DNA from 2 places in the Geobacillus sp. E263 genome. Region 2 is predicted to be linked to the other one. Evidence: riboswitches for the same ligand, from Rfam matches in the RefSeq annotation. Region 2 holds a riboswitch; the other holds the start of a gene.
What was found. Region 2 has a riboswitch for FMN ahead of ribD (bifunctional diaminohydroxyphosphoribosylaminopyrimidine deaminase/5-amino-6-(5-phosphoribosylamino)uracil reductase RibD). Riboswitches for the same ligand answer to the same signal wherever they lie in the genome.

Region 1 (9,468 bases), 610 kb from region 2:
ATAACGAAACATACTTGGAAATATATAAAACAATGAAAAAGACAGTAAGAAGCGAAACGAACAAAAACGGTGAATAAAACAGCATCACACCTGCCGATGTTGCGACCGCTTTCCCGCCGCGGAATTTGGCAAAAATCGGATATGTATGTCCGATGACAGCGCACACTCCTGCTAACAGCGGATGTATGTGCACGGAGAACAATACAGGCAGGCTTGCCGCCAGCGTCCCTTTTAGCATATCTCCGCATGTGACGATCATTCCTGCTTTTACGCCAAGGACGCGAAATGTATTTGTCCCTCCTAGATTTCCGCTGCCATGCTCGCGAATATCGATTCCGTATCCTATTTTTCCGACAAGGAGCGCAAACGGAATCGATCCGAGAAGGTAAGCTGTGATCAAAATGAGTGCTTTTTCCATCAACCTCTCTACACCCTTTACTTATCAAATTTGTGCATGTTTTTATTTTACCATGCATGAAAAAAAACGCTAGAAGGAAAATAGAACATATCAACGGAAGGTATTTTTTTTGCATTTATTTTTTTGGCAAAGTAAACTAGATGATAACATGGTTATTTTATCGCTGGAACTGAAAGAGGAGGAAGAAAAGAAATGAAAACGAAAGTAACGTGGAACGGGCAAATGTCGTTTACAGGGATGAGCGCATCAGGAGTGCAAATTCCGATTGATGCTTCCAAAGAAGCAGGGGGACAAGATTCCGGGGCGAGACCGATGGAATTAATTTTACACGGGCTTGCCGGATGTACGGGAATTGATATTATATCGATCTTGACAAAAATGCGGCTTGAAGTTCGATCGTTTTATATAGAAGTGGAAGGAACCCGTGCGGACGATCATCCAAAACGGTTTACGGATATTCACATTCATTATGTGTTAGAAGGGGATTTGCCAGAAGACAAAGTCGTCCGCGCTATTCAATTGTCGAAAGAGAAGTACTGTTCTGTATCCCATTCGTTAAATGCTAATATTACGGCAAGCTACTCCATTAACGGTGTAGAAGGGAAAGAAAATTTGTAAAACGCTAAAGCCGTTGGCGTTCAATCAAAAAAAACCGGCTATTTTCGTGGCGCGGATTTTCCATACGTAAGCGCGAATGTAATCGATAAAAAGACAGGCAAACCGATTCTTCCACCTTATGTTATTAAAAAAGTGAAAGGAATACCGATTGGTTTTATCGGAGTAACTTTATCGGATACACCAAGCATCGTCATTCCAAGCGGTGTGGCTGGGTTTGCATTCAAGGATGAAGCGGAAGCGATTAACGAGGCGGTGAAACAACTAAAACGGCGGGGAGTGCGTGCAATCGTTGTCCTTGCACATAATCCAGGGGTTTCTAATAAAGATGGTTCCAACGCGAGTGGAGAAATTGTAGACATTGCGAAAACAGTGGATGATGAAGTCGACGTTATTTTTGCTGGTCATAATCATGCGTATTTAAACGCCGAAGTGGACGGCAAACTGCTTGTTCAATCATATTCTTATGGAACTGCTTTTTCGGATGTGGATTTAACCATTGATCGGCGGACAAAAGACGTTGTTGCGAAAAAAGCAGAAATTGTGACTACCTATCAAGATAGCATCAAACCTGATCCAAAGATTACGGAAGGGAAAAACCGCGAAGTAGGACCGGTCGATTTGGATGCGCTTATCCATTATATTCAACAGCTTCCTCAGCCATTTGATGCCCGAATCGAAGGGCGCATTCAACAGCTTCGCTAAATATGAAAAAGCTGGTTCCAAAGCGCCGTTGGAACCAGCTTTTCTGTTACGCTTTTTGCTCGAACAGCTTAATAATTTCAATAATGACGTTTGTTGCTTTGATCATGTTGTCGACGGAAATGTATTCATAGCGGCCGTGGAAGTTTTCGCCGCCCGTGAAAATATTTGGAGTCGGCAGCCCCATGTACGAAAGCTGCGACCCGTCCGTGCCGCCGCGGATCGGCGAAATTTTCGGTTCAATATTTAAGTTTTTCATCGCTTCATAGGCGATATCGACAACTTCGCGGACCGGTTCGATTTTTTCTCTCATGTTATAATATTGGTCTTTTATTTCGATCGCGATTCGCTCTTTTCCGTATTTTTCTTGCAGTTTTGCCGCGATTTCCCGCATTTTTGCTTTGCGCTCTTCAAATTGTTCGCGGTCAAAGTCGCGGATAATGTAATGAAGCGCTGTTTCTTCGACATTTCCTTGGAAGGAAAGCAAATGATAAAATCCTTCGTAGCCTTCCGTATGTTCCGGCGCTTCGTTGGCAGGAAGCTGTGCGTGAAATTCCATCGCGATTTTCATCGAGTTAATCATTTTGCCTTTGGCGGTGCCTGGATGAACATTTTTTCCCTTAAATTTGATTTTTGCCTCCGCAGCGTTAAAGCTTTCATACTCTAGTTCGCCAAGCGGACCGCCATCGACTGTGTACGCATATTTAGCACCGAACTTAGCGACGTCAAACTTATGCGGCCCTCTGCCGATTTCTTCATCCGGTGTAAACGCGACGCGCACTTTTCCGTGTTTAATTTCCGGATGTTGGATTAAGTAGGCCATCGCCGTCATAATTTCCGCGATTCCCGCTTTATTGTCCGCGCCAAGCAGCGTCGTGCCGTCAGTGGTGATTAATGTATGGCCTTTGTAGTTTGCAAGTTCCGGAAAATCTTTCGGCGAAAGCACAATATGTAGCGCCTCATTTAATATGATATCATTGCCATCGTAGTTTTCGACAATTTGCGGTTTTACATTGGCGCCGGTAAATTCGGGAGCCGTATCCATATGGGCTAAAAAGCCAATGGTTGGCACATCTTTATCGGTATTTGCGGGCAATGTTGCCATGATATAGCCGTTTTCGTCTATTGTTACTTCTTCCATGCCGATTGCTTTTAATTCTTCTACTAGCATTTTCGCTAGCGTCCATTGACCCGGAGTGGAGGGACAAGTATCACTGTTCGGGTCAGACTGGGTGTCAACTTGAACATACTTCGTAAAACGTTCAATGATTTCGTTTTTCATGATAGTCAGCTCCTTATTATTTACTATCTTTTTCCTTCTTTATTTTATCATAAAAATGAAAAATCATGTTGGTGTGAGAAAAAAGAGCATTCATATGCACTGCATTGATGATAGACATAACGCATAAAGAAATTATATAATAATATTAAAAAAATTATAATACGATTCATCTTCGGGGCAGGGTGAAATTCCCGACCGGCGGTGATGAAGCAATTTGCTTCTCAGCCCGCGAGCCGCATAGGCACGATCCGGTGCAATTCCGGAGCCGACAGTATAGTCTGGATGGGAGAAGATGAAGGTTTGCCGGCGTTCGAATGTTGCGCGATCGAACGTCTATTTGAGCATACCCTTTTTCTCCCTTAAGTGTGAACACTTAAGGGTTTTTTATTTGACGCTCAAAGTTGGCAGCCTTCTTCTTGTGAGGATGGATCACGAGAAGGAGAGGAGAATCGACATGAGAAAAATGAATATTCGCGCGCTTGTCTTAATTGGAGTGTTTAGCGCCATCTCGTATTTACTGATGCTGTTAAACTTTCCGCTTCCGCCATTTCCAAACTTTCTATTGGTGGATTTCAGCGATATTCCTGCATTGATCGCCGCGATTCTGTACGGACCGCTGGCGGGAGTGTCCGTTGAATTGCTGAAAAATGTGTTGAATTATTTCATGGTCGGCAGTCCTACCGGCGTTCCGGTCGGTCATATCGCCAACTTTATGGCCGGGATTACGTTTATTTTGCCGACATATTACGTATATCATAAAACAAAATCAAAAAAAGGAATGCTGGCTGGTTTAGTCATTGGCACCGCCGTTATGGCGCTGATGATGAGCGTATTGAACTACTACGTGTTTCTGCCGGCGTATACGATCTTTCTAGGAGCCCCGGCGATGAGCGCGCCGGAAACAAGGGCATTGGTTGTTTCGGCTATCTTGCCGTTTAACGCAGTAAAAGGCGCGATGATCACGATTGTATTTATGCTCTTGTTTGTCCGTTTGCACCAGTGGATGCAAAAACAAGCGGCAACGAATCATGCATAGTGCATATATGCAGCGAGGCTGCCTCAAAAGGCCGTTGAATCGACCTCTTGAGGCAGCCTCTTATTAAATAACCATGCTAAAGTTATTTTTTCTGCTTCTTAATATTCGCAAATATCAAGAAAGGGGAAAATTAGAATTTTTCGACTTCTTATCCCAATTACCTGAATTTTCAACCAAAGGAATGCAAGAACCACCTTTAAACAGCCAATACATTAAAAATAGGTTTTCTAATGAAAATATATGCTAAATGCAAAAAAGTAAAAACCTCGAATGATGCCAAGACAATAATGAAAAACTGGATAGAGCGTATAAAAAGGACAATGTAAAGGTTGAGAATGGGCAACATGGCAGTAAAAGAAAATCATTGTGTGCTCGTTTCTTCCGTGTATGAAGAGTGCAAAAAATAAAAAGAGATTGTCTTAGAAAAGACTCTTTCTCAGCTTGTCGACTTTGTCGGCAAGCTGAGAGGAACTCTAAAAAAGAAACTCTCGTTTTTTAGGAGTGAATACAATGAACTTTTCAAAAAAGTTTTACATATCGTTTGGATCGGCAAAGCGCTCTTCTTTAAACGGATTGGCCGTCATCGAATAGCCGCGCAGCTCCCAATATCCCGGTTCGTCTTTTTTCATAAACTGAATTCCGGATGCCCATTTCGCTCCTTTCCATAAATAAAACGTTGCGGGTGGAATAAAGCGAAGCGGATAGCCGTGTTTTGGAGAAATATCTTGCCAGTCATGATGTTTGTCTTTCCAGCGATACACAAACAGCGCGTCATCGCCCATAAGCGCCTCGAGCGGCAAGTTCGCCGAATAGCCGAAGCGGTCTCCTTTTAAGTAGCCATAAATTTTCACGTATTTCACATCTGGGGCCAGTTCAACAAAGCGCAAAAACTCGCGAAAGGCAATCCCCTCAAATGTCGTATCAAACTTTGACCATGTCGTCACACAATGCATATCAATCGTCGATATCGTTTTCGGCAGCTCCATCACCTGCCGGTAAGATAGCGAAACTTCCTCTTTTACATCCCCAAACAAACGAAAATCCCATGTTTCTTCATCGAACTGGTATACATCCCCCTCATGGAGAATCGGCCATTTTTCCGTTTCAAATTGGCCTGGCGGCAGCTGTTTTGTCAATGGCGTGCACCCTTTCTATGTATTGTTTATATAAATAAAATGATACGTTGAGAAAGCGGCGTTCGCAACTATATAGGCAGGAAATAATCGGATAGAGATAGAATAGACGAATAAGTTTATACTAGGGGGATATAAAATGGCGCACGTGGCATCTTTTGTTACATTTTTTCATAAAAAATATAATCGAAAACTTAAGAAAATGCCAGAAAGGATAACAACAATTAGGAAGAAACAAAAGAATAACTAAAGTTTCAGTGGAGAGAAAGAAAAGTGATTCGTACACAGCTAGCGTATTGTATTTCCTTTATCATGGTTTTTAAATCATTTATTTATTCAGGAAGGTCAGTTCTTTTATGTTCTGTTTTAGTAATGTATCTCGGTTTTCTTGCTACTGCCGCTAAAGAAATAATAAAGCTAATCCCTAAAATAGCTGATAATGTCCATGCGAAAAGTTCAATTGGTGTCATTACCTGATGACCTCCTTTTTTAGTGTTATATATAAAAAGATATGCGTACATGTTTGTCCATTTTCTTAAAGGTTGATCTACTCTATCATGCATTGCACAAACTTCTTGACTGTACCACATATGGTCGATTTTTATTTTGGTTATTGAACCAACCATGGATGTTCAATAATCAGCGAAATCATGAGGGGGATGATTTTTGAAAGAATTAAAATCTGTAGAAATTTTTTGTACTTTATATGCGCATGGGTTAAATTTTTATTTAGAGTCATTTTTGGTTCAGAAAGAAGGGGGTTAACCAATGCATAGTCTTGGAAGAGAAAATATTTGAACTCAAAAATGTTTTAATGAAAGCCTGGTCAATCGAATCAAGCTCGAAATGGACTCGTCAGAATCCAGCAAAAGGACAATGTGGAGTAACTGCGTTAGTGGTAAACGATCTATTTGGTGGAGAAATAATAAAAACAACGACTCCTGAAGGTTGGCATTTTTACAATAAAATAAATGGTCAGCGTTATGATTTAACAGAATCCCAATTCCCGGAAGCTATTGAATATATGGATATCCCTTCTAATAGGGAGGAAGCTTTCTCGGATACGAATGAAAGACAATACCATGATGTTATTTTTAGTTTTTAAAGAAATGCTGATATATCAATGTTTTAGACATATTTTGTATTATCCGCAATCGGATCGTTGCAACGTATCAATCGAAAGCTAGATTGAATCGCAAATGCGCTTGAAAAAGAAACGAATTCGAGACAGTAAGGGGGATCGAGGTGAACATTCACGTCTATAGAGATTTATCCAAGGCGAATTGGCAAGAGATGAAAGATGTATACGAATCAGCCGGATGGACGAAACATTCCGAGGAAATCATCCAACAGGTATTTGAAGCAAGCGACGTGATTGCACTTGCGGTCTATAACGGACGCATCGTTGGGTTTGGCCGTGCGCTTTCCGATGGAGTATTTAATGCGGCGATTTATGATGTCGTCGTTCATCGTGATTTCCAAGGTCATGGCATCGGAAAAGCAATTATCGAGGATTTGCTTGAGCAGCTTAAGCACGTTTCTTGCGTGCATTTAATTGCCACTACCGGAAAAGAGAAGTTTTATCAAAAAGTAGGGTTGAAAAAACTGAAAACCGCTATGGCGCGATATCGAAATTTTGATTTGGCGCGGGAATATTTGGAGGAGGATAGATAAGATGAACGTAAGGCATGCGACGGTAGACGATGCAGAAGAGTTGGCACACCTCATCTTGCAAGTAGAAAAAGAAGCAGAATTTATGCTGTTTGAGGCAGGGGAACGAACGCTCACTCCAGATCTGCAGAGAAGCCAAATCGAAGCGATGCAGAATGAGGAAAACTCCACGATACTGGTGGCAGAGGCGGACGGAAAGCTAGTTGGGTATCTAGTGGCAAGAGGAGGGAGCGCGAGACGAAATAAGCATACGGTATATATCGTCATTGGCGTGCTGGCTTCGTATAGAGGAAAAGGAATCGGTACGATGCTATTTGCCGAATTGGAGCGTTGGGCTCGCACGAAAGGCATTCATCGGTTGGAATTAACGGTAGTCGTCAACAATCAACGCGCGGTATCGTTATATCGCAAAATGGGGTTTGAACAAGAAGGGATCAAACGGCATTCTTTGCAGAGAAATGGAAAATATGTTGATGAATATTACATGGCAAAATTGTTGTAATTCGGAGGAAACAAAATGGAACGTGTTCATTTTTTAGAGCAAAGCCATTTTCACGAACAAGCAGAAAAAACATTTTTGGAACAGAAGGAAAAAATTTTGCGTCTGTTGCCGGAAGCGGATATTCAGCACGTTGGAAGCACGGCGATTCCCAATAGCCTCACCAAAGGGGATCTTGATATTCAAGTGCGGGTTCCTGCGGAAATATTTACTGTTGCTGTAGAGAAACTGTCCGCTTTATATGCAATCAATGAGGGAAGCGTGCAAACGGACTATTTCCGCGCATTTCAAGATGATACGACCGATCCGCCATTAGGTGTCCAACTAACCGTTATCGGTTCTGAATTAGACATCTTTTGGAAATTCCGTGAAGTGTTGTTGGCGAATGACACATACAGAGCGGAATATGACGAATTGAAAAAGGCATACGAAGGAAAAAGTATGGAAGCGTACCGGGAAGCGAAACAACGGTTTTTCGCGCGCCTGATGGAAACGCCGGAGTTTCAGCGGTTGTAAGGAGATGTTATGATGAAAAAGTGGCAAGTGATAAAAAGCGAATATATTTATCAAACACCATTTGGGAATTTGCGAAGTAATAAAGTGGTCCTTCCTAATGGTCACGAGAACATCCGCCGGAAGCCCACTGCTTTAGCTGTGGAAGGAAGGCGGGGTTTATATTTTCAGTATATATTGAATTTTTCGTTCAGTATAAGTACACTGGATTTAGAAAGGTAGGTGAATCAAGAATGCTCTGCACTCTCAAGATTAAATTAATGCCAACTCTTGAACAGTTTCATGCACTGCTGGAAACAATGAAACGGTTTAACCAAGCATGCAACTATATTAGCGAGATTGCTTTTCGCTCCAGAACCTTTTCCAAAACGAAAATCCAGCGGCTTTGCTACTATGACGTCAGGGAAAAATTTGGCCTCTCTGCCCAAATGACCGTTCGTGCCATCGGCAAAGTGTCGGAAAGCTATCGTTTGGATAAAAAAACCTTGCATAACTTTAAAGAAACCGGTGCCATCGTGTATGATGAAAGAATCCTGTCCTTTAAAGGGTTAGAGTATGCTTCCATCCTTACCTTGCAAGGAAGAATGGAAATCCCTATGGTCATTAGCCGCTACCATCAAGGTTTGCTGTGTGGCAACCGTGTTCGGGGTCAAGCCGATTTAGTCCTTCAAAACGGTATTTTTTATTTACTGCTCGTGGTGGACGTTCCCGAAGGCCAGCCCAATTCCGAAAACGGATTTATCGGTGTGGACCTTGGCATCATTAATATCGCCGTCGATAGCACCGGTGAGGTATTTTCCGGCTCGAAGGTCAACGGGCTGCGCCGCCGCCATGCGAAACTTCGCGCCAAACTCCAAAAGAAAGGCACCAAGTCAGCGAAACGCCTGCTTAAAAAGCGTTCCAAGAAGGAAAAACTATTTGCCCGTGATGTGAACCACTGCATTAGCAAGAAGATTGTTGAAAAGGCAAAGGCACTCGGATGCGGCATTGCCCTTGAAGATTTAAAGGGCATCCGCCAACGCACCGAGAAAACGGTTAAAAAGCAACAGCGTCGTCAACACTCTTCTTGGTCTTTTTATCAGTTGAGAAAGTTTATTGAGTATAAAGCGGCGATCGCTGGCGTGCCGGTGGTATTGGTTCATCCAAAAAATACTTCCCGCACCTGTCCGGTTTGCGGACATGTGGCCAAAGAAAACAGACCGTCAAGGGATCAGTTTTGTTGTCGAGCTTGTGGGTACGCTGCCCCTGCCGACAACGTGGCTGCGGAAAACATCCGCAGGGCTGCTGTCAACCAGCCGAACGCGGCAGCCAATTAGGCTAGTTGCAAGCCCACGGCTTTAGCCGTTGGGTAGTTGACTTGGTCGAACATACGAGCTACCATTTAGGACAAATTGTCGATAGGGCGAAGAGAATGACGGGAACTTCATTTCAGTTTTGCCAAAACGGATTAAATGAAAAAACGCTACGGTTGATTATCGAAAGCGAAAAGTTTTGATCAGTGTTTTTTTGTTATAAGATGTGCATAAGCAGCAAGAAACTTCTTGCCGCCTATGATTTTTAAACAGTTATGGTAAATCATTAAATGATGTAGATAAGTAT
Region 2 (9,468 bases):
AATCGAGTGTTGGACGAAAAAAATGAGATTGTCGCCATCGCCGGGAAGTGTTGTGAATCAGGAGATATGCTTATTTGGGATTTGCCGCTGCCAAAAGCATCCCCTGGCGATTATTTAGCCGTTTTTTGCACTGGGGCGTATGGCTATTCGATGGCGAACAACTATAACCGCATTCCACGTCCAGCTGTCGTGTTTGTGGAAAATGGAGAAGCACAACTCGTTGTTAAACGGGAAACGTATGAAGATTTAGTGCGGCTTGATGTACCGCTTAAAACAAAAGTGAATAAGTAAGTTTGCAAATAAAAAGCGCCCAAAAAACGTTTGGGCGCTTTTTCCTTATTGATTGTTTTGCGGCTCGGAAGAAGTAAACGCTGATTTAATGGCGTTCCAAATTTCTTTTAAAATGTCGATAATGTTTTGAATAAATGTTTTTCCTTCTTCTGATTGAAGGAACGTGGATAATTTATCTTTCGCTTTGCTTAATTGATCATTGACTTGATTCCAATCGATATTAGCGTTTTTCATTTTATTGAATAACGAAATTAAACTGTTTATTTCATCTTCCGTTAACGTAATTCCGAGGTCTTTTGCGATTTTTTCAATAAGCGCGCGCAAATCGGCATCCGTTTGCGGCGGATTATTTGCGATTTCTTCTTTAATTTTCGCAAGAAGGGCAACCGCTTTATCCGTTCCGATAGATTCCCCAAGTTTTGCGGTTTTGACCATTTCCTCCGTAGCCACTTTTTTTACATCCTCAGGAATGACTTGATCGGAAGAGACTTCGTATGCCTTCATTAATCCGGTTAACGCAGCCGTACCGGACACTGCAAACGGAGCAGTGACATAAATTTTCGCATCTTTCACTCCCGCTGTAATCAGGGCGTTTGTGTACATTTCTTCTGTTACCCATGTGATATTATGAGTTTCTACGTCCAACCCAGAGCCTTTCGCACCGATCGTAATCATCGATGAGGAAATTGCTCTCGTTCCGATTTGCGCTTTTGGAATAAGACCATCGAGATATTTATGTTCTTCCGCGTTAGAAACCGTAATGATTTGTGCATTGTCCGGAGCATTCATTTCATTTAAAATTTGTTGCTTTTGCTGTTCGGTTAAATTTTCGCCTAATGTAATAATCACATCGCCTTCTGCCGCATCTGCTGCTGCCATGGCAGGAAATGTAAATAGCAACGATGCAAGCAGACACCCTATCAACATTCGTTTCACAATGCCAGCCTCCTTTGTAAGGATAACTTGATTATAGCGTTTCTGTTTGCTTTTTTCTACTCATCATTATATTACTTTTTTTATATTAGCAATAATGATATGATAGTGGTGCGTTATCATCAAAAAGGAGCTGTTTATATATGGCGAAAAAAGGATATATCTTAATGGAAAATGGGAAAAAAATCGAGTTTGAACTATTTCCAAATGAAGCGCCGATTACGGTAGCAAATTTCGAAAAATTAGCAAATGAAGGATTTTATAACGGTTTGACGTTCCACCGCGTCATTCCTGGTTTTGTCAGCCAAGGAGGGTGCCCGTATGGCAACGGAACGGGGGATGCCGGCTATACGATTCCGTGCGAAACAGATAACAACCCGCATAAACATGTGACTGGGGCGATTTCGATGGCGCACCGCGGCCGCGATACAGGAAGCTGCCAATTTTTCATCGTTCATGAACCACAGCCGCACTTAGAGGGGGTACATACCGTATTTGGCCAAGTAACATCGGGAATGGACGTTGTAAAATCGATGAAAAACGGCGATGTCATGAAAGAAGTAAAAGTGTTTGATGAGGAATAAGGATGAAAAAGACTAACAGAGGCGCTGTTAAGTCTTTTTTATAAAATGATGGACCGTAAATTTATACATACATGAAAAAGTGGCAAGAGGTGAAATGATGAGGAGGAACAATTGGATACTATTTTTTCTTTTATTAGGAGCAAGCTTTTTGTGGGGAGTTATTTATTGGATGTTTATTGCAAAATAGTGAAAAGCGGTCATTTTTGCGCCGAATCTCCTCACTTTTATTTTCACAATCAAGGAAGAATAGACAAACCGCTTTTGTGTGATATAATAATAAAAAATTCCATATTGTTCGTATCCTTCGGGGCAGGGTGAAATTCCCGACCGGCGGTGATGAAGTGCTGTCACTTCTCAGCCCGCGAGCCGTATAGGCACGATCCGGTGCAATTCCGGAGCCGACAGTATAGTCTGGATGGGAGAAGGATCACAAGATGCACATGGCCGTACTATATTAGATAAGGAGCGGTTTCGTTTGTCGCAACTCCGCTTTCCAAAATATAGAACGCGATATTTAGCGGGGATAGCTATGTGGAGTAGCGAATAAATGGCGTTTTCGCAATATGTGAGTTATTTTTTCCATATTTCAACAAAGAAAGCTGTCTAAGTTATTTTTTGGATAACGTGTCTTTGTATGAATTGTGGCTAAAAACAGACATATTCTTTCACACAACTGAAAAACTTGCTTCCCCGCTTATATAATGCCGTTTTTTAGTACGCAAAAATGCAATCATTGTGATTCTGCATAATCCTGCCCTAGGACTTTGGACCTAGGGTTTTCTTTATGCCAAAAAAGGAGGCAGCGCCATGCGAAACGATGAACAGTATATGCGCCTAGCAATCGAAATCGCCAAAGCAGGAATTGGACAAACGTCTCCTAATCCGGTTGTCGGCGCTGTTGTGGTGAAAGATGGAGAAATTGTCGGATTTGGCGCCCATTTGAAAGCAGGGGAGCCGCACGCGGAGGTACATGCCATCCGTATGGCGGGAGAAAAAGCGAAAGGATCTACCGTTTATGTAACGCTGGAGCCGTGCAGTCATTATGGGAAAACGCCCCCTTGCGCCGATTTATTAGTGGAAACAGGTGTTCAACGCGTTGTCATTGCGACGACAGATCCGAACCCGCTCGTAGCCGGTAAAGGCATCGAAAAACTAAGGAGTGCGGGAATTGACGTGAAGCTTGGGGTGCTGAAAGAGGAAGCGGATGAGTTAAACCGCGTGTTTTTCCACTACATTGCGACAAAAATGCCGTTTGTGACGCTAAAATATGCAAGCAGTCTTGATGGAAAAATTGCAACGACAACCGGAGAAAGCAAATGGATTACATCCGAAGCGGCCCGGGAAGATGTGCATCGCTATCGGGCGGTGCATGATGCGATTCTTGTTGGGGTAAACACCGTTATTGCGGATAATCCAAGTTTAACCGTAAGGCTTCCCGAAGGTGGAAAAAATCCGATACGCATCGTTTTAGATACGCATTTGCGCACGCCGCTTGATGCAAACATTCTCAATGATGGCCAAGCGGAAACGTGGATTGTTGTCGGCAGTGAAATCAGCGTTGAAAAAAGGAAGCGGTATGAGAAAGAAAATGTACAAATTATTTCCATGAAAAAGCCGCATATTGATATAGATGAATTGCTGCGCGTACTTGGTGAGAAACGAATTACTTCCCTTTTTGTTGAAGGCGGATCACACGTGCATGATAGTTTCGTGCGCGCCAAGGCAGTTAATGAAATCGTCGCATACTTTGCTCCGAAGATCATTGGCGGAAAACAAGCGCCAACGCCAATAGGGGGAATTGGTTTTGCCGGCATGGCTGACGTTATGCAGCTAGAAATTCGGCGAGTAGAGACGATCGGGCCAGATATAAAAATCGTCGCAATACCAAAATAAAAGGGTGAGTACACGATGTTTACAGGAATTATTGAGGAAGTCGGTACGATCGAGCAAATGAGACAGTCAGGCGAAGCGATTGTGATGACGATTGGAGCAAAAAAAGTTTTAGAAGACGTTCATCTTGGGGACAGCATCGCGGTCAACGGAGTTTGTTTGACCGTAACGTCGTTTACGGACCGATCGTTTACCGTTGATGTGATGCCGGAAACGGTAAGAGCCACATCGCTGCGCACGTTAACAAAAGGTTCGAAAGTGAATTTAGAACGGGCGATGGCAGCCAACGGCCGTTTTGGCGGTCACTTCGTTTCCGGACATGTCGACGGCATCGGTGAAATCATTCGTAAATGGCCATCGGCGAATGCGGTGTATTATGAAATTAAAATCCCGCAGGAATTGCGGAAATATATGATTTTAAAAGGGTCTGTCGCTGTCGATGGAACGAGTTTAACGATCTTCGGACTCACCGATGACACGTTTACGATTTCACTCATTCCGCATACGCGCACGGAAACGATTTTAGGCGATAAACAACCAGGAGATATTGTCAATATCGAATGTGATGTCATCGGAAAATATGTTGCCCAGTTCATGGAAGGAAAGAAAGAAGAACCGAAGTCGGCGATTACGCTTGAATTTTTAGAACGGCACGGTTTTAAGTAAGCAATAAAGGAGGAGCTGACGATGTTTGACACGATCGAAGAAGCGATTTATGAATTGATGCAAGGGAAAGTCATTATTGTATGTGATGACGAGGATCGTGAAAACGAAGGAGATTTTGTCGCATTGGCGGAAAAAGCGACCCCAGAAGTGATTAATTTTATGATTAAATACGGACGCGGCCTTGTTTGCGTTCCGATTACGGAAGAATTAGCCGATAAGCTTGATTTAGCCCCAATGGTCAATCATAATACGGATTCTCATGGCACTGCTTTTACGGTTAGCATTGATTATAAATCAACGACAACAGGCATTAGCGCTTATGAACGTTCGATGACGATTCAAGCGCTGTTAGATCCGAATGCGAAAGCGAGCGATTTTAAACGTCCTGGGCACGTTTTTCCACTTGTGGCGAAAAAAGGAGGCGTATTGCGGCGCGCCGGCCATACGGAAGCGGCGGTTGATTTAGCACGATTATGTGGTGCAAAGCCGGCTGGTGTGATTTGCGAAATCATTAAAGAGGATGGCACGATGGCGCGTGTTTCGGATTTAAGAAAAATCGCTGATGAATTTGATTTGAAAATGATCACGATTAAAGATTTAATCGAGTATCGGAGCCGAAAAGAAAAATTAGTGAAACGCGAAGTAGAAGTGATGCTTCCAACAGAGTTTGGCAAGTTTAAAGCAATTGGCTATACAAATATTGTTGATGGGAAAGAGCATGTTGCATTAGTGAAAGGCGAAATCATTCCAGATGAACCAATCCTTGTTCGGGTTCATTCCGAATGCTTAACAGGCGATGTGTTTGGCTCCTGCCGTTGTGATTGCGGACCGCAGCTTCATGCGGCGCTCCGCCAAATTGAAGAAGAAGGCCGCGGCGTTTTATTATATATGCGTCAAGAAGGCCGCGGCATCGGGTTAATCAACAAATTGCGCGCGTATAAGCTGCAAGAGCAAGGCTATGATACGGTGGAAGCAAATGAAAGGCTTGGATTCCCTGCCGATTTGCGCGACTATGGGATTGGCGCGCAAATTTTAAAAGATCTCGGCGTGACGAAAATGCGACTATTGACAAATAATCCGCGGAAAATCACTGGATTAAAAGGACACGGCCTTGAAGTCGTTGAGCGTGTTCCACTGCAAATGCCGGCGAACAAGGAAAATGAAAAATACTTGCGGACGAAGTATGAAAAATTAGGACATATGTTGCATTTTTAAAAAACATGTTCGCCATTTTTGCTTTTTTGTATTATGATGAATACGGTGGGCGGAAAAGATAGGAGGATTTGCGATGAAAGTAATGGAAGGAAATTTAGTCGGTACAGGATTAAAAATTGCCATTGTCATTTCCCGTTTTAATGAATTTATTACGAGCAAGTTATTATCTGGCGCCATGGATGGCCTCAAACGGCACGGGGTCAATGAAAACGATGTGACAGTAGCATGGGTGCCAGGAGCGTTTGAAATTCCGCTTATAGCGAAAAAATTAGCCGAATCGAGGCAATATGATGCCGTCATTGCGCTTGGCGCGGTCATTCGCGGGGCGACAAGCCATTACGATTACGTATGCAATGAAGTAGCAAAAGGGGTTTCCCACGCAGCTTTATCAACGGGAACACCGGTTATATTTGGAGTATTAACGACAGATACGATTGATCAGGCGATTGAACGCGCCGGAACAAAGGCAGGAAATAAAGGATGGGAAGCAGCGGTAAGCGCCATTGAGATGGCAAATCTTCTCCGCTCGCTTGCTTGATTTGTGTAAAAATGCATGAAAGAGTTCACAATATAATTAAGAACGTTTATAATACGTAATGAGAAAATGACGAAAGCACTTTTCTATTTTAGAAAAGTCTTTGTCGGTAATGAGGGAGTTTTTATGCTGATTCGTTATCGAAAAAACTATGAGAAAATAGCTATGGGTCTTCTGTCGTTCATGCCGACAGAAAAAGACTTAAAAAAACTGCAGCAAACGATCAAACAGTACGAAACAAACGATGATTGGCAACTGTTTTTATGGAAAGAGAACGAGGATATTATTGGCATTATCGGAGTGCTATTGCTCGATGAGGACACTGTTGAAATTCAACATATTAGTGTAAATCCTTCACACCGTCATCAAGGTATTGGCAAACAAATGGTGAAAGCGTTAAAGGAGATGTATCCTAACCATCGGTTGCAGGCAAATGAATTTACCGCGTCTTTTTTGGATAAATGTGAGTTTTAACGAAAGAGCTGCCGTTCATTGGTTCGGCAGCTCTTTGCTCTTTTTCTTTTGTTCTCGTGCCGCGATCACATCTGAGCGGTCGCGCAATTTATGTTTATGAATTAAAAATACATCGTTCATGTCACTTGCTTTTCCCCAAGAAAGCCCGCGCTCATCGCATATCGCTTGACACATTTTCCGCAATGTTTCATCGCAAACAGGCAGCTCGATGCTTTTATAAGCCTCGTTTTGTGCTATACGTTCGATATAACGTTCCAGCTGTTTGGCAAGCCGCTGTTCATCTAACCCTAACTCGCGAACCGCTTTTTGTTCTTTTTGTAAAAGTGATAGCGCTTTTCGCATCATACGCAGCGCCCCCTGACCGTTGCCGCGGCGATGATGGTACAGCGCTACGGCAATTTGAATAAGCACGACCCATACTTTTTTGTAGCCGTCTTTTTTCCAATGCTCTTCTAATATTTCATGACATTCAAAATAATCACGGTCTGTATGAAAATGAATTAAATAGCGGATATAAGCGTCAGGATACATCGTTTCACAACCTTTCTATTGTTGTATCCGTATTGTATCAATTGTATCATATTAGACGTGAAAAATTTGCTTGGACAATGTTAGATGATCGTCTATACTTAACGATAGCGTAATGAAAATGGTGGGATGAACGTGCAATATAATGTGAAAATTGATGCGTTTGAAGGTCCGCTCGATCTTTTGTTGCATTTAATTAATCGTTATGAAATCGATATTTATGATATTCCTGTTGCGCAAATTACCGAGCAATATATGGCATATATTCATGCGATGCAAGAATTGCAGCTGGATATCGCAAGTGAATATTTGGTGATGGCGGCAACGCTTTTGGCGATTAAAAGCAAAATGTTGCTGCCAAAACATGAAGAAGAAATATTGGATGAAGGTGTGGAACTGCCTGAAAGCGATCCGCGTGAAGAATTAATGCAGCGGTTGTTAGAATACAAAAAATTTAAAGAAGCGGCGCAAGCATTGAAAAAGAAGGAAGAAGAGCGAGCGCTTTTATTTACAAAGCCGCCGAGCGATTTAAGTATGTATGCAGACGAAAAAGAAATGATGAAGCGGCCGCTCGATGTAAATGTTTACGATATGCTTGGCGCGCTGTCAAAACTATTGCGCCGCAAAAAATTGCAAAAACCGCTTCACACGAAAGTTACCCGTCAAGACATTTCGATCGAAAAGAGGATGGAGGAAATTTTGGAGGAGCTGAGGCGTACAAAAACGAGAAAAAATTTTTATGATTTATTTCCATATTATGACCGTGGACACATTGTGGTGACATTTTTAGCGATTTTAGAATTAATGAAAAAAAATGCGATTATTATTGAGCAAGAGCGAAATTTTGCCGATATTTTCATCTCTAGCAACGAAAGGATGGAACAACATGGAGATGAATGAATATAAAGCGATTGTCGAAGGACTGCTATTTGCTGCAGGTGATGAGGGATTGTCGCTTCAGCAAATTGCCGCCGTCTTAGAAATTGAAGAAGAACAAGCACAGGCGATCATTCATATGCTGAAAGAGGAGTATGAACAGCAAAAGCGCGGCATTCAGCTTATTGAATTAGCAGGAGTATTTCAACTGGCGACAAAAAAAGAACATGCCCCATATTTAAAAAAGCTTGTTGAATCGCCAAGTTCGACTTCGTTGTCGCAAGCGGCGTTAGAAACATTGGCGATTATCGCTTACCGCCAACCGATTACAAGAGCGGAAATTGAAGAAATTCGAGGGGTGAAAAGCGATAAACCGATACAAACGCTAATTGCCAAAGCGCTTATAAAGGAAGTCGGGCGTGCGGAAGGAACGGGGCGCCCGATTTTATATGGCACGACGAAGGAGTTTCTTGACTACTTCGGTTTGAAAACGTTGGAGGAACTGCCTCCGCTTCCGGAATTACAGGGAGATGATGAGGTGGAGAAAGAAGCTGATTTGTTTTTCGAAAAATTTGAAGAAAATTTTAACGAATCAACATGAGTATGATAAGATAGGAATAACTTTATATTTTCGTTTTTTTGGCATGATAAGGGGGCTTGTTGTATGTGGATTTGCCGCTTGCAAGGATATGAGCTGGAAAAATCGAAGCCGAATACGTTTGAAGATTATTTCAGCCGCTCGGAAGTAACGTTTCGCGAAGATGGGGTTGAAAAAACGCTTCACGTTCTATATTTGCGCTATTTTGAGGAATTTATTTCATCGTTTACGCCGTATGAACAAAATCCGATTTTTACTGTTTTAGGGCGTGACGTCTATTTCCGCGATATCGTTGCTTTCGTATGTTTATTGCAAAATCCGGCTTTCCGGCACCGTAAGCGAGTATATATTAATGAGGAAGAAGAATTTCGCCGCTATTTTGCGCATATGGAATTTACGAAGCTTCCAGACATATTTGCATCATTGCAGACAAATGGCGAATATCATTTAACATCACCGCTTCTTTTTATTCGCCAGCCATCTTAAAACCGATATGGGGGTCTTGTGAATATGGGGAACTCAATGGCTTTGAATCAAACGAAACAAGTAGAAGCCTTTTTGCAAAAAACCGTTCAGACGATTTCCAATTATTTAAATGAAACAACATTGACCAAACTATTGGCGGAACAAGAAGGAGGCGACAAAGCCTATTATGAATTATTGCTTTCGAATTTACGCCGCCTCGTTGTATATTGCGAGGAGGGGCTTGAGGCGTGCCGTATCATATTAAATGATGAACCATTTCGTAAAGCGGCGGCGGAAAAAACGTTGTATCGTGTCTATCATCTATGTATTGCCGAATATTTTACGCCAAAAAGCGATGCGTGGTATGAAGATAGCCGTTCCGCTTATACGGGACGCAACTCGATTAAGTTTCG

Region 1: linked by a shared signal. The riboswitch ahead of FNL97_RS09290 (ECF transporter S component) and the one ahead of ribD (bifunctional diaminohydroxyphosphoribosylaminopyrimidine deaminase/5-amino-6-(5-phosphoribosylamino)uracil reductase RibD) in region 2 are both predicted to bind FMN.

Annotation. Positions count from the first base shown of each region.
Region 1 covers NZ_CP041632.1:1,775,108-1,784,575, reverse strand. The annotation lists gene plsY (glycerol-3-phosphate 1-O-acyltransferase PlsY) at 1-418, opposite strand, end outside; gene FNL97_RS09305 (OsmC family protein) at 611-1,036, shown strand; partial or broken gene FNL97_RS09300 (metallophosphoesterase family protein) at 1,067-1,618, shown strand; gene pepT (peptidase T) at 1,785-3,017, opposite strand; FMN riboswitch at 3,182-3,315, shown strand; gene FNL97_RS09290 (ECF transporter S component) at 3,472-4,053, shown strand; gene FNL97_RS09285 (sulfite oxidase-like oxidoreductase) at 4,584-5,189, opposite strand; gene FNL97_RS18005 (hypothetical protein) at 5,519-5,656, opposite strand; gene FNL97_RS09280 (YunG family protein) at 5,965-6,291, shown strand; gene FNL97_RS09275 (GNAT family N-acetyltransferase) at 6,480-6,860, shown strand; gene FNL97_RS09270 (GNAT family N-acetyltransferase) at 6,862-7,359, shown strand; gene FNL97_RS09265 (GrpB family protein) at 7,375-7,872, shown strand; gene FNL97_RS18880 (hypothetical protein) at 7,882-8,091, shown strand; gene FNL97_RS09260 (RNA-guided endonuclease InsQ/TnpB family protein) at 8,103-9,185, shown strand.
Region 2 covers NZ_CP041632.1:1,165,423-1,174,890, forward strand. The annotation lists gene lysA (diaminopimelate decarboxylase) at 1-291, shown strand, start outside; gene FNL97_RS06000 (DUF1002 domain-containing protein) at 337-1,218, opposite strand; gene FNL97_RS06005 (peptidylprolyl isomerase) at 1,368-1,808, shown strand; FMN riboswitch at 2,105-2,239, shown strand; gene ribD (bifunctional diaminohydroxyphosphoribosylaminopyrimidine deaminase/5-amino-6-(5-phosphoribosylamino)uracil reductase RibD) at 2,616-3,701, shown strand; gene ribE (riboflavin synthase) at 3,717-4,364, shown strand; gene FNL97_RS06020 (bifunctional 3,4-dihydroxy-2-butanone-4-phosphate synthase/GTP cyclohydrolase II) at 4,386-5,579, shown strand; gene ribH (6,7-dimethyl-8-ribityllumazine synthase) at 5,653-6,117, shown strand; gene FNL97_RS06030 (GNAT family N-acetyltransferase) at 6,241-6,588, shown strand; gene FNL97_RS06035 (DUF309 domain-containing protein) at 6,604-7,119, opposite strand; gene FNL97_RS06040 (segregation/condensation protein A) at 7,246-8,016, shown strand; gene scpB (SMC-Scp complex subunit ScpB) at 8,003-8,593, shown strand; gene FNL97_RS06050 (hypothetical protein) at 8,657-9,076, shown strand; gene FNL97_RS06055 (YpuI family protein) at 9,101-9,468, shown strand, end outside.